One region of the Actinoplanes sp. NPDC021490 genome, then DNA from elsewhere that is predicted to be linked to it. Evidence: riboswitches for the same ligand, from Rfam matches in the RefSeq annotation. Region 1 holds a riboswitch; each other region holds the start of a gene.
The links. Region 1 has a riboswitch for cyclic di-AMP ahead of ACZ3I4_RS22245 (C40 family peptidase). Riboswitches for the same ligand answer to the same signal wherever they lie in the genome.
Positions count from the first base shown of each region.

Region 2: linked by a shared signal. The riboswitch ahead of ACZ3I4_RS02320 (transglycosylase family protein) and the one ahead of ACZ3I4_RS22245 (C40 family peptidase) in region 1 are both predicted to bind cyclic di-AMP.
Region 3: linked by a shared signal. The riboswitch ahead of ACZ3I4_RS01085 (coiled-coil domain-containing protein) and the one ahead of ACZ3I4_RS22245 (C40 family peptidase) in region 1 are both predicted to bind cyclic di-AMP.
Region 4: linked by a shared signal. The riboswitch ahead of ACZ3I4_RS38380 (C40 family peptidase) and the one ahead of ACZ3I4_RS22245 (C40 family peptidase) in region 1 are both predicted to bind cyclic di-AMP.

Region 1 is NZ_JBVHFW010000008.1:113,722-117,002, reverse strand. It holds gene ACZ3I4_RS22250 (FAD binding domain-containing protein) at 1-800, opposite strand, end outside; cyclic di-AMP (ydaO/yuaA leader) riboswitch at 1,135-1,283, shown strand; gene ACZ3I4_RS22245 (C40 family peptidase) at 1,289-1,783, shown strand; gene ACZ3I4_RS22240 (class I SAM-dependent methyltransferase) at 1,857-2,702, shown strand; gene ACZ3I4_RS22235 (Pr6Pr family membrane protein) at 2,684-3,281, opposite strand, start outside.
Region 2 is NZ_JBVHFW010000001.1:510,688-513,968, reverse strand. It holds gene ACZ3I4_RS02330 (TetR/AcrR family transcriptional regulator) at 1-123, shown strand, start outside; gene ACZ3I4_RS02325 (saccharopine dehydrogenase family protein) at 178-1,416, opposite strand; cyclic di-AMP (ydaO/yuaA leader) riboswitch at 1,585-1,730, shown strand; gene ACZ3I4_RS02320 (transglycosylase family protein) at 1,732-2,481, shown strand; gene ACZ3I4_RS02315 (YybH family protein) at 2,505-2,876, opposite strand; gene ACZ3I4_RS02310 (LysR family transcriptional regulator) at 2,947-3,281, shown strand, end outside.
Region 3 is NZ_JBVHFW010000001.1:230,727-234,007, reverse strand. It holds gene ACZ3I4_RS01095 (ABC transporter ATP-binding protein) at 1-79, shown strand, start outside; gene ACZ3I4_RS01090 (coiled-coil domain-containing protein) at 101-1,153, opposite strand; cyclic di-AMP (ydaO/yuaA leader) riboswitch at 1,157-1,288, opposite strand; cyclic di-AMP (ydaO/yuaA leader) riboswitch at 1,501-1,633, shown strand; gene ACZ3I4_RS01085 (coiled-coil domain-containing protein) at 1,637-2,671, shown strand; gene ACZ3I4_RS01080 (glycoside hydrolase family 65 protein) at 2,729-3,281, opposite strand, start outside.
Region 4 is NZ_JBVHFW010000019.1:197,287-200,567, forward strand. It holds gene ACZ3I4_RS38375 (MurT ligase domain-containing protein) at 1-933, opposite strand, end outside; cyclic di-AMP (ydaO/yuaA leader) riboswitch at 1,388-1,568, shown strand; gene ACZ3I4_RS38380 (C40 family peptidase) at 1,575-2,396, shown strand; gene mraZ (division/cell wall cluster transcriptional repressor MraZ) at 2,947-3,281, shown strand, end outside.

The sequences.
Region 1 (3,281 bases):
TCGCTGCCCCGCTGGTCGGTGGCCGGGTCGCAGCTGCCCGCGGCGATCGCACCGGCCCGCTCGTACATCTCCTCGTCCGGCGTGTTGCCCCGCAGCGCCCGCGAGATCTCCGGGATGCCGGTCGTGTTGGGCCCGACCGCGGCCAGACCCACCCGCGCGTCGGCGATCGTGCCGTCCGGGGCCAGCCACACCGCGGCGCCGGCCGACACCACGGCCCAGTCCCCGGCCCGGCGCTCGACCTTCTCGTACGCGCTGCCGCCACCCGTACGCACCGGGAAGCGCACCTCGACCAGCATCTCGTCGTCGCCGACGGCGGTCTCGTACGGCCCGAAGTGGAACTCCTCCATCGACACGACCCGCTCGGCGCCGCCCGGCCCGCGGATCACACAGCTGGCGTCGAGGGTCGTGCACACCGCGGACAGGTCCTCGGACGGATCGGCCTGGCACAGCGAGCCGCCGAGCGTGCCCCGGTTGCGCACCACGGGATCGGCGATCACGCGCTCGGCGTCCCGGAAGATCGGGAACGCGGCGGCCAGCTCGTCGGACTCGAGCAGCTCCCGATGCCGGGTCATGGCCCCGATGCGAACCTCACCGGCCTGCACCCGGATGTATCCCAGTTCGGCGTGCAGCGGGTTGATGTCGATCAGATATTCGAAGTTCGCCAGCCGCAGCTTCATCATCGGCAGCAGGCTGTGCCCGCCCGCCACCAGCCGTGCTGAGCTGCCCAGACGTTCCAGCAGTCCGATCGCCTGGTCCACACTGGTGGCACGCTCGTATTCGAACGGAGCCGGAACCTGCACGCCGCACCTCCCTCGATTGCCGAGCATCTTTCCTGAGCGGCGTCCAATGTCAACAGCTACCTAAGCGATGCCTTAGGTTGCTGCGCTCCGGGTTATTTGGTGAGGAGCCTCACCGGCCCGCGCGCCCGATATCGCGGTCATTCCGGGCTCTTCGTCCCCGATGTCCGGAGCGATTTGCGGTCTTTTGTTCGATTGGGGACGCACGAGGTTTCTGGGACGGCTGCGAAAGGGTGGCGGATCGCGGCAACCGGCCGATCGTCCTTCCGTGCGCCCCACATCGGGACACGCACCAGGCCGCCCCGGAACGCCGAGTCCCGCCCACCGGGGGTGGCCCGACCTGACATCGACGGAACTTCAGTGGGCGGGAGCGGGGGAACCAGAACGCCGGCCATCGCGCCGGCTCGGGGTGAAGTCGCGTACGCGGCGGGCCGCCTTCAGGCCTAATCCGACAGCTAACCTCGCAGGCGGTTGAAGGACCGAGGATCGTCTTGTTCCACCTCACGACGCCGCGCCGCCTGCTGCTCATGTTCGCGGCCGCGGTCATCGCCGCCACCCTGCTCGTCGCTCCCGCACCGGCCTCGGCGGCCCCGGTTGCCGCGGCCCCGGCCGCTGCGGCCGCCCTTCTTGCTCGCGGCCAGAAGATCGTCGCGGCGGCCCGGGCCCAACGGGGCAAGCCCTACCGGTACGGCTCCCGCGGGCCCGCCGCGTTCGACTGCTCCGGCCTGACCGGTTTCGCGTACGCGAAGGCCGACGTCAACCTGCCGCGCTCCGCCCAGGCGCAGTACAGCGCCGCCCGGAAGATCACCGGGGCCGCGACCCGCCCCGGCGACCTGGTCTTCTGGGTCTCGGGCGGCCGGGCCTACCACGTGGCCGTCTACGCGGGCGCCGGCCAGGTGTGGCACGCCCCCAAGCCGGGCGACCGGGTGAAGCTGGCCCGGATCTGGAACTGGAAGCAGGTGAGATTCGGCCGGATCGGGGGCTGAAATCGGGGTCCGGCCCCGCGGCCCTTCGAAAGTCCGTTGCGCGCTCGCGGGGCCGCTCCTAGCGTGCGCGGCTATGACCAGCCTTCCCGCCCCGCGGGCCATGCGCAGCATCGACGACGTCTACGGTGACGCGTTCGACGACCAGGAGATCGATGCGGCCCTGGACGAGAGCCTGTCGCCGCGGGGCCTGAACGAGCTGTTGTTCGACCTGGTCGCCGAGACCGGCCTCCCGCCGGGTTCGGCCGTGCTGGATGTCGGCGCCCGGGACGGACGTCACTGCTTCGAGTTGTCGCGTCGCTTCGGGTTCACGGTGCGGGGCGTCGAGCCGGTGCGCCGTCATCTGGACAACGCGGCCCGCGACCTCGCCGCGTTCGCCGTCGAGGAACCCGAAGGCGCCGCCCGGGTCCGCATCGACGAGGGCCGCGCCGAGAAACTGACCGATCCCACCGGCTCGGTCGACCTGATCTGGTGCAAGGACGTCCTCGTTCACGTCGAGGATCTGGAGACGGTGTTCGGCGAGTTCCGGCGGGTGCTCAAACCCGGCGCTCGTGCGGTGATCTTTCAGATGACCGCCACCGACTGGCTGACGCCGGCGGAGGCGGCGTTCCTGTGGCCGCCGGCGGGCATCCACGCCGCAAGCACCGATCCGCAGCGGTTCGAGGCCGCGATCACCGGGGCCGGGCTGAGCATCGTCCAGTGCATCGAGCTGCACGGTGAGACGCGCGAGCGCCTCGAGGAGGATGGCGTTGCCACCAGTTCCAAACAGCTGCTGCGGGTGTCGCGGATGCTGCGCAACCGTGCGGCGTACGAGGAGCGGTTCGGCACCATCGGCTACGAGTTCATGCTCACCGACTGCCTGTGGGGCGTGTACCAGATGATCGGCAAGCTGAACCCCCGGATCTACGTGCTGTCGGCGTGAGCTGAGCCGATCTTGGCGGGGCGGCCTGTGGACAACTCGGGATGGTGGACAGGCTCGGGGCTCATCCGTGCGGCGAGGCGGTCGATGGCCAGCAGCGCCGCACCCAGCACGGCGAAGATCACGCCCAGCTTCACGAACTGGCCGGCCACCCATCCGTACCCGTGCGAAGTGGGGTTGAGGAAGAAGTAGGGGTAGCGGTCGCTGACCGTGGGGAACAGGACCGCGCGGGCCACCGAGGTCGCGCCGTAGCCGAGCGGGAACAGGATCCACAGCGGGAGGTCGCGCCACGGGGAGACCCGGCGCGGGCCGAAGGCGATCCAGTCGGCCAGGACCAGCAGCGGCACGGCGTAGTGCACGAGGAAGAGGGACCAGTTGGTGACCTGCCGGGCGGGGTCGTCGGCGGCCAGGCCGGGCAGCGGGTTCTCGCCGTTCTGCAGCATGAAGTGCGAGATCAGGCCGGTGATGACGATCCACAGGGTGACCGCGCCGCGCAGGCGGGGTGCGGCCGGATCGGTGGTGCGGCGGCGCACCATCCAATAGAGGACCCCGCCGAAATAGCCCAGCGTGATCAGGTTGCTC
Region 2 (3,281 bases), on a different contig from region 1:
CTCAGCGAGGTGATCATCGACTGGATCTCCCACGACATGAACGGCGACCCTGACCAGCTGGCCGAACACCTCACCGGCATCGCCCTCGCCCTGGCCACAACCGCCACCGGACGGGTCACGTAAGGCCCGTTGCGGAGTTCACCCAGCGCACGCACTCAGTGAACTCCGGAACAGGAGCTAGAGCCGCCGGGCGCTGATCTCCACACCGGCCGCCCGCAGCCGGTTGACCAGGGCATCGCCCAGACCGGTGGCCGGGGTCAGCACGCCACCCGCCGAGGCCGGGAGCGCATCGCGGTCGTGGACCAGGGCCAGCGCCGACTCGGCCAGCATCACGGACGTCGCCGCGTATCCGGGGTCGCCCTTGGCGCGGAAACGAGCCGTGTAGCGGGCGCCGGTTGTCGTGGTGGTGAAGAAGTCCATGGTGAAGTGGCCGTCCTTCTGGGCGCGCTCGCTCGGGCCGCTGCCGGGCTTGGGAAGCACGCGGTCGAGGACGAACCGGGTCGGCGGCAGCATCATGCCCGCGACCAGGGCGCCGAAGCCGAACTTGACCCCGTTGGCCACGAGCGGGGACAGCGGGGACGCGCCGACGCTCATCAGCTCGCGATAGCGGAACCCACGGCCGTACCGCCAGTTGTGCAGAGCGTTGCTGCGGCGGACGACACGGGTGTTGTAGGACGCCATGAAGAACGGCGCGAGGGTGCCCCGCAGTTTCGGGTGCACGTCGGCACCGCGGACGGTGGTGACGTCACCCTGGCGGCCCAGGTCCGGTTCGGCGGCGCGGTCGGGACTCAGCGAATAGGGGCTGGCCGCCAGCCGGCGCAACTGGCGATCGTTCTTGACCGCGTCGAGTTGCTGGCGCATCGAGTCGATCGTGCCGCCGCTGACGCCGCCACGCATGCTGGTCACGACCATCGTGGTGTCGGTGAGTTCCCCGGCGTCGTCGGCCGCGACCTGCTGCGCGAGGACGTACACCCCGAGGTCGCTCGGAATCGAGTCGAAGCCGCACGAGTGCACGATCCGGGCGCCGGTCCGCGCGGCCACTTCGTGGTTCGCGTCGATGCTGGCGCGGGCGAAGACGACTTCGCCGGTCAGGTCGACATAGTCGGTGCCGGCCTCGGCGCACGCCTGGGCCAGCGCCTTGCCGTATTTCAGGTAAGGCCCCACGGTCGTCAGCACGACCCGGGTCGAGGCCGCCAACCGTGTCAGGGCCTCGGTGTCATCGGCATCGGCCACCAGGATCGGCCAGTCGACGCCGAGCTTGTCGCGGACGGCGGCGACGCGAGACTCGGACCGGCCGGCCAGGGCGAGGCGTGTGCCCGCAGGCGCGTGTTCGGCGAGGTAGCGAGCGGTTACCGCGCCGACGAATCCGGAGGCGCCGTAGACGACAATATCGTGATCTCTGGCTTGGTCGGTCATGGTTCAGGATTCTGCATCAGCGCCCCGGAATCTGCTTGGGCGGTTTAGTCTCAAGCCGCTTGTTCCTATACCGAATCGGCTGGTTACGGGCTCATTGCGACGCCCGAACCGGCCCTGTCCGCGGATTGCGGACCCCGCGGGCGGAACGCCGAGTCCTGCCGCCGCCCGACGGGACAGACACTCATGGCATGGAGCGGGGGACCCAAGTTCCTCGGCGCGTCCGCGCGCCTCGGGGTGAAGCCGCCACACTCACGCGGCCGGGCACCTCAGCCCGAACCCGACAGCTGACCTCGCAGGCGTGGAGGGTCCACTGTCATGGCACGAGTCTGCAAACCTGCCCGTACCGCGCTTGTTCTCGCCGCGGCCGGCATCACCAGCATCACCTCCCTGATCGGGCCGCTCGCCGAGGCGCCGGCCAACGCCGCTCCCTCATCCACGACCGACGTCAACTGGGACGCCATCGCCGAGTGCGAGTCGGGCGGCAACTGGAGCATCAACACAGGCAACGGCTATTACGGAGGTCTGCAGTTCAGCCGCCGCACCTGGCGCGCCTACGGCGGGTCACGCTTCGCCGGCACCGCCGACCAGGCCAGCCGGACCGAACAGATCGCGATCGCCGAACGCGTGCGTGACGGCCAGGGCCTGGGCGCCTGGCCCACCTGCGGCCGCCGGGCCTCATCGACCAAGCAATATCGAGCCGAGCAGTTGGCCGTCGCGCGGGCCGAACAACTCGCAACCGCCCGAGCCCAGCAGCTCGCCACCGCCCGAGCCCAGCAGCTCGCCACCGCCCGGGCCAGGCAGTTGACCGCTGTCCGGGCGACTGCCCGGGCCACCGCGACCCAGGCCGCCGCCCGGGCGGCAACGGCAGCGCCGACGGCCGCAGCCGCGAGCCCGACGCCGGCACCCTCGGCAAAGCGCACCTACATCGTGCGTGCCGGCGACACCCTCGTCGTGATAGCAAAGCGGACCAATTACCCCGGGGGCTGGCGCGCGCTGCACCGTCTCAACCGTGCCTCGCTCAGCAGCCCGCACCGGATCTATCCCGGTCAGCCGCTCGCCCTCTGACCGCCGGCCGGCGGCCGGCGAAATTACGTCGACCCACTCGGGCTGACGAACTCGGGCTGGTCGAGAACCCGCAACCACGTGCCGTCGGGCTGGCGGCGCACCACCTGAGCCCGGGCGCCGGCGCCGTCACTCGGCGGCGTCGACGTCAGGGCCAGGTCACCGCTGGTCAGCGTGGGCAGCGGTTCCTCGGGCGTGAAAGTGGGCATGTGCGGCAGGGCCTCCGCCCAGAGCCGCCGGATCGCATCCCGCCCGACGGTCTGCCGCCCCGGCGGATAGGCCATCACGGCGTCTTCCTCATAGAGAAGCGCCAGGCCTTCGGCGTCTTTGGCATTCGCCCGCTCAACGAAGAGGCGGGTCAGGTCTTCGGGACGGTGGGCCTTCTCGCGTTCGGTCATGGCACCACCTTGCTCCGGGCGGATCCACAAGTCCAACGCATAGTTCTTATAGCTACTAGAATTCACAGTTATGGAACTTCGTCAGCTCGAGTACTTCGTGACCGTCGCCGAGGAGGCCAACTTCACCCGCGCCGCCGAGCGCGTCCGTATCAGCCAGTCGGGCGTGAGTTCGCAGGTCAAGGCGCTGGAGAGCGAGATCGGGGCGCCGCTTTTCGACCGCTCCGCACGGACGGCACGCCTTACCGAGGCGGGCACCGCGGCTCTCCCGTACGCGAAAGCCGCTCTGGAGGCCGCCGCGGGCTTGCGACTGGCGGTGGACGAGGTGCGCGGGCTGGTGCGGGGGCAGCTCACGGTCGGGATGGTGACGGGTTGCGAGGTGAAGCCCCTCTTCGCCGCGCTGGCGGC
Region 3 (3,281 bases), on a different contig from region 1:
GCTGGAGTCCGGCGTGATCCGGGCCGACGGCCCGACCGAGGACGTGCTGAAGGAGTACGAGACCTACGTCAACAAGTAGGTCCCGTACCCCTTCGCGGGCTCAGCGCACCGAGAGGTGCACGTGGTTCGTGTGGTCGCTCGAGGGGTCGCCGTTACCCCTCGAGTACGCCTTCCAGCCGCTCGAAGGCAGCCAGATGCGCTTGAACCAGATGACGTAGAGCACGCCCAGCCGGTCCGAGTTGTTGATGAAGTAGTTGGCCAGCCGGGTGCCGTACGCCTTGTCACCACCCGACGCGACGCCGCCGAACCCCTTCTTCTCGGCCGCGAAGTCACAGGCCTGCCCCTTGGGATGCTCACCGCTGTTCTGCTCGCGGAAGCACGCCACATAGCGGGTGAAGCCGTCGGCCTTCGCCTGCTTGAGCGCGTGCAGGGTCCGCGGGGTGAGGCAGCCGCTGGTGGTGGGGTCCTTCTCGGTGCAGCCCTCGTCGGACAGGGAGCCGTCCTTGTTGCGCGGCGCCGGGCTGGCCTTGCTGCTGGATCCGCCGTCGGACGGCTCGTCGGCGTCCTCGCCTGTCCGGTCCGATCCGCCGGTGTTGGCGGCCTTGAGCGCGGTCTCGGCCTGCACCTTGCGCTTGGCCATCGTGTTGACGTGTTTCTGCTGGTTGCGCACCTCGGTGTCGATGGCCACCTTGGCGCGCTGCTGGGCGTCCCGGGTCGCCTTGAGGTCGGCGACGACCTGGTTCTCGCGCACCGCGACGGTCTCGAGCGTCTCGGCGCGGTCGAGGAAGCCGCCGGCCGAGCTCGCCGTGAGCAGCGCCGTCATCGGACCCATCCGGCCGGTCCGGTACGACTTCTGAATGATCTCGTCGATGGCGGCCTGCCGGGGCGCCAGGTCGGCGTCGAGCTCCTTGAGCTTCGCGGCCAGCTGGGCCTGCCGGGTCTTGGACCGGGCCAGGGCCTCCTTGGCTTCCACGAAGCCCTTGGAGGCGACCTCGAGTTGCTGGATCAGGGTCTTGGGGGCGCCCTCGCCGTCGTCGCCGGTGTCACCCGGCGCCGCAGCGGCCGGACCGGCCACCGCCAGGGTCAGCCCGGAAAGCGCGACGAGCAGGGCCAGAAGGGCCGCCGTTCGTCGCCGGACAGTCTTGTGCCGCACATCTGTTCCTTCCGTCGGCCGCCGACCGAGTTAGCTGACGGGTTCGGGACGGAAGTGATCCCTACCGCTTGCGCGGATGCACCCCACGAGATTGGTTCCCCGGTTCATCCGAAGACGATTAGGCGGCGGTCTCCAGGGGGGCGGAGACCGGTCCCGACCATACCGACTTCATCACGAGATCGACAGTTATCGCACGCGATGCAATTCATCGACGACGCGCTGTCACCGCAATAACAGAATGTGTTCGAGTGACTACGAAATTGCCCATTCTCTGGTCCTGAAGCAACGCGAACTCTCGGGTAAACTGGCCGCCGGTTCTGCCGCCGTGGCGCCGCCCCCGAGGCGCCGGCAGACCACCGCCCAATCGCCGCGAGGCGAGCCGGGGAACCAGGTCAGTGGGGTGCATCCGCGCAAGCGGTAGGGATCGCTTCCGTCCCGAACCCGTCAGCTAACCCGGTCGGCGGTTTACCGGAAGGAACTGCATTGACCGTACGACCCCGCCGGTGGCTGATGCTTGCCCTGGCGCCGATCGTGGCCCTCTCCTTTCTCGCCGTGCCCGCCTCCCCGGCGAGCGCCGAGCCGGGTGATGGCACCTCGGCTCCCAACGAGGGCGGTTCGAGCGACACAGTCGGCAAGAACGCCACTCTGGACGATGTGATCGAGTCCTCCAACCGGCGTTACGTCGCGGCCAAGGCCGCGGTAACGAAGTCCACCTCCGCTCAGAAGAAGCTGGCCGCGGAGATCAAGCTGGCCGAGGGCAAGCGCCTCTCCCTTCTTCCCGAGGTCAACGCGATCGCCGGGCAGCAGTACCGCACCGGCCACCTCGGGGCGGCCGGCTTCCTGCTCGGCAGCCAGAACTCGGACGACTTCCTGGCCAAGGCGGTCTCCCTCGAAGAGATCAACGCCATGCAGGACCGCAAGCTGTTCGAGCTCAACAAGGCCATCGCGGACGTCAACAGCAAGAAGGCCGCGCTCGACGCCGAGGTCAAGAAGCAGCAGACCAACCTCGTGGCGATGTCGAAGCAGAAGGACGCGGCCGACAAGGCGCTCGCTCTGGTCGGCGGCGACAGCCTGACGCACGGCCTGGTGCTCGCGAAGTCACCGGCCGCCGCGCCCGCGCCGCGCAATTCCGACGGCGGTTTCTCGCCCGAGAGCTGCAACGTCCAGGATGAGACCACCAGCGGCTGCGTCACCGCCCGTACGATGCACATGTACAAAGAGGTGAAGAAGGCCGGCTTCAACCGATTCGTGGGCTGCCATCGCAACGGTGGGCCGTTCGAGCACCCGAAGGGCCGAGCCTGCGACTGGTCGTTGCAGAAGCGCGGTTTCGCGCCCGCTCACAATGCCGATACCCGCACGTACGGCAACAACCTGATGGCGTTCCTGGTGCGTAATGCCGACAAACTCGGCATCTATTACGTCATCTGGTACAAGCAGATCTGGTTCCCGGCCAGCGGCTGGAAGTCGTACAGCGGGCCGAGCGACCACACCGACCACGTGCACGTGTCGATGCTCTGACCGGCCGACGAGAAAGGGCCCCGGGTGCGAACCCGGGGCCCTTTTCCGTGTCGTGGATCAGCTGGTCATGCGCCGCACCGGGGCGCGGCCGAGCGGCTGGCTCGGCGCCGGGCCGACCGGGTGGGCCGGCGGAATCGGCACGACCACCGGCTTGACCTGGGTAACCTCGACGTCCTTGCCGTGGTGCTGGAGCACCAGGCGGGCCGAGCCGCCGCCGTTGCGCAGCGAGTAGGTGACCTCGTCGGCGGTCACGTTGACGCGCAGCCGCAGACCCCGCCAGAGCAGCGAGAACTCCAGGCTGTTGATACGGCTGGGCAGGCGGGGCGAGAACGACAGCTGGCCGTTGAAGTCGCGCATGCCGCCCAGGCCGGCCACCAGCGACATCCAGGTGCCGGCCAGCGAGGCGATGTGCAGGCCGTCCCGCGAGTTCTGGTGCAGGTCGTGCAGGTCCATCAGGGCGGCCTCGCCCAGATAGTCGTGCGCCAGCTCCAGGTGCCCGGTCTCGGCCGCCATCACCGCCTGGACGCAGGCCGACAGCGACGAGTCGCGTACGGTCCGGGCGTCGTAGTAGGCGAAGTTGCGGGCCTTCTCCTCCGGGGTGAACGCGTCA
Region 4 (3,281 bases), on a different contig from region 1:
CATGTCGAACGCCTCCAGCCAGCTGGCCGGGTTCTTGGCCAGCAGCAGGCGGATGTTGCGGCCGTCCCGGTCGACCTGCGCGTAACGGCCGGCGATCGAGGCCACGGTGGCCAGCCGGGGGAGCGCCTCGATGGGGCGGACGCCGAACTCGGCCGCGACGGCCAGCGCGGTGGCCGCGTTGCCCAGGTTGACCGTGCCCGGCAGCTGCAGCTTGACCAGGTGCCAGTCGCCGCGCGGGTCGATGACGCCCTCGTCCTCGACGCGCCACTGGGCCTGCGGGCGGCGCAGCGGGCAGCCGGTGCACCACCAGTCGCCGTTGGCCCGCTCGATCGGGTCGCCGCTCTCGGGGCAGACCCACGAGTCGTCCATCCACCGCTGGCCGGCGCTGAACCAGGTGATGTGCGACGAGCCGCGGGCCGCCCACACCACCATCGGGTCGTCGGCGTTGGCGACCACGGCGACATCGGGATGTCCGGCGAGCGCGGTGCGCCACATCTGGGCCATCATCGCGACCTCTTTGGCCCGGTCGAGCTGGTCGCGCGAGAGGTTGAGCAGCGCCACCACGCGCGGGTTGGTCTCGTCGATCACCCGGGCCAGGTAGTGCTCGTCGACCTCGAGCACGGCGAACGGGGTCGCTCCGGCCTTGGCCAGCGCCGACGTGTGCCCGGTGGGCATGTTGGCGCCGAACGAGTTGGTGGCGACCGGGCCAAGCACCCCCAGCGCGGCCGCGGCCAGGCGGGTCGTCGTCGTCTTGCCGTTGGTGCCGGACACCAGCGCGATCGCGCGCCCGGACGCGAGGTGACCCAGCAGATCTGGGTCGATCTTGAGGCCGATCCAGCCGCCGATCACCGAGCCGTCGCCGCGTCCCGCGGCCCTGGAGAGTGCGGCCGCGGTTTTCGACACGGAGGTCGCGACCTTGGCCCGCAGGGGCATTTTCCCGTCCGTCACGGGAGACGAGGTTACCGGACCCGGCTGTTACGTCGAGTTGCCGAGCATCCGGTGGCCGGCGAGCGGCCGGAACACGGCCGGCGAGCATCGAGATCAACCATTCGAAGGAAACCATTTTGGCCGGTGAGAAAGGTTTGAACGGCGGAAGAGTGAAATTGCGGTCTCCGTCACCCGATTGGTGCCGGCCAAATATGTGTTCTGATTCACCCGTAACCTTCAACCCTCGGTAATTCACCAATCACGAGTGGTGATGGCAATTCTTGTCGCCTAGTAACAAATCGGACAGTGGTCAATGTGCCAAATACTCTCTGTTACTGAACCGCTTCCCCCGGGCCGCCGGAAATCGGTGTAGCAAGGTCTGGCCGGCAGCACCCGCTGCCTGACTCGCAACGACCTGGTTCACGCCGAGCCCTGCCCCGGGCCGGTCGACGCGACCACCCGCACCAGAACACCAAGAAGGCATACGGGGGCAGGGACGGGGGAACCATTTCCGGTCCACTCCGCACCACCCGCTCCGGTGGTGACCACGGAGAACCTTGGGGTGAAGTCGCTTTGGCGACCGGGCAAACCTTCCCGCCCGAACCCGACAGCTAACCTCGCAGGCGTGCCGGAGGGATATCTCTACCGTGCACGAAAACAGTTCGAGCCGTGGCCGCCGCAAGGCCGGCGCCGGTGCCGTCGCACTGTCTCTTGGCCTCGGTCTCTGCCTCTGCGCGGGCCAGTTGGTCGCCCCTTCGGCGGCCAGCGCCGCGCCGATCATCACGGCGGCGTCCGCCTCCGCGAAGGTCAAGCCGTCGGTCCGCAGCTCCATCTCCACCCGGAGCGTGACCTTCGGCGGCAAGATCAAGGTCACCGCGAAGTACATCAACCCGGCCAACGGCAAGGTGATCACTTCGGGCACCGTCCGCCTGCAGGCGCTCCGCAAGAGCAAGTGGGTCAACCTGTCGGCCAAGACGCTGGGCAAGACCGGCACCGTCACGCTGACCGGCGAGCCGCACGTCAGCGGGTCCGTCCGGGCCTACTACGTGGGCACCCCGACCTACAAGGCGGTGGCCGGCGGCAAGTTCTCGGTGACCGTCAAGCCGAAGTCGGCGCCTGTACGGACCAGGATCATCAACGAAGCCAAGAAGCACGTCGGATCGCTGTACAAGTACGGCGCGTCCGGCCCGTCCCGCTTCGACTGCTCGGGCTACACGATGTGGGTCTACAAGAAGGCTGCCGGTAAGAAGCTTCCCCACAAGGCCAACTCGCAGCAGAAGTACGGCAAGTCGGTCGCCAAGGGCAGCAAGCAGATCGGCGACCTGATCATCTTCCGCAACGGCTCGTACGGTTACCACGCCGGCATCTACGCCGGCAGCGGTTACATGTACGACTCCCCGCACACCGGCGCGCGGGTGTCGAAGCGCAAGATGATCGGCTCCAACTACGTGGTTCGCCGTCTGGTCTGACGAGCCTGACTCGGCGGGACGTGCCCGGTTCGGGTGCGTCCCGCTGTCACGCTCTCGTCTTTCCCGTACGCGGCAAGCCCGCCCTGATCCCCGTTGCCCGCCCCTGCGGCGAGGCTTGCCCCTTCGCTCGTCCCCGGACGCCGGGCCGCCCCACGCGGCCCGGCGTTCCTGCATGTCCGGCCCTATATAGAAGGCCCCGCTCCACCGCGACCCCCCTGCGTCCTCCACTTTCCTCCCCGGAGGGGGTTGACATCGTGGTCGTCTGGGCGGTTCGGGCGTGTTTGAGGGGGTTCTTGACAGGGTGGCCGGGAGGATGTCGGAAACCGGACGTGGTTGATCATGCTCGGGCCCTCCACTTCCGCCCCACCTCGTTGAGCTGGGGTTTCGTCTGCGAATCGGCTTCGCGACCCCGCTCATTCGGCTTGCGGGTGGAGGGAAGTGGAGTAGAGTGGAGCGCAGTGGCAGGGCCGAAGTCGAACAGACCTGAGGGGCCTGCCGGCCCGAGTTGACAGGCGGACCGCGAACCGCCCGGGGCAGGGGGTAGGGGCCGATGTTTCTCGGCACGCATACCCCACGCCTCGACGACAAGGGGCGGCTGATCCTTCCGGCGAAGTTCCGTGATGAGCTGGCGGGAGGTGTCGTGATCACCAAGGGGCAAGAACGCTGCCTGTACGTGTTCCCGATGCCGGAGTTCCAGCGCATCGCCGGTCAGCTGCGGGAAGCACCGGTGACCAACAAGGCCGCACGGGCCTACAGCCGGGTCTTCTTCGCCAGCGCGCATGACGAGGTCCCCGACAAGCAGGGGCGGGTCACCATTCCCGGCCACTTGCGGGAATACGCGGCGCTGGACCGTGAGCTCGTCGTCATCGGCGCGAGCACCCGGGT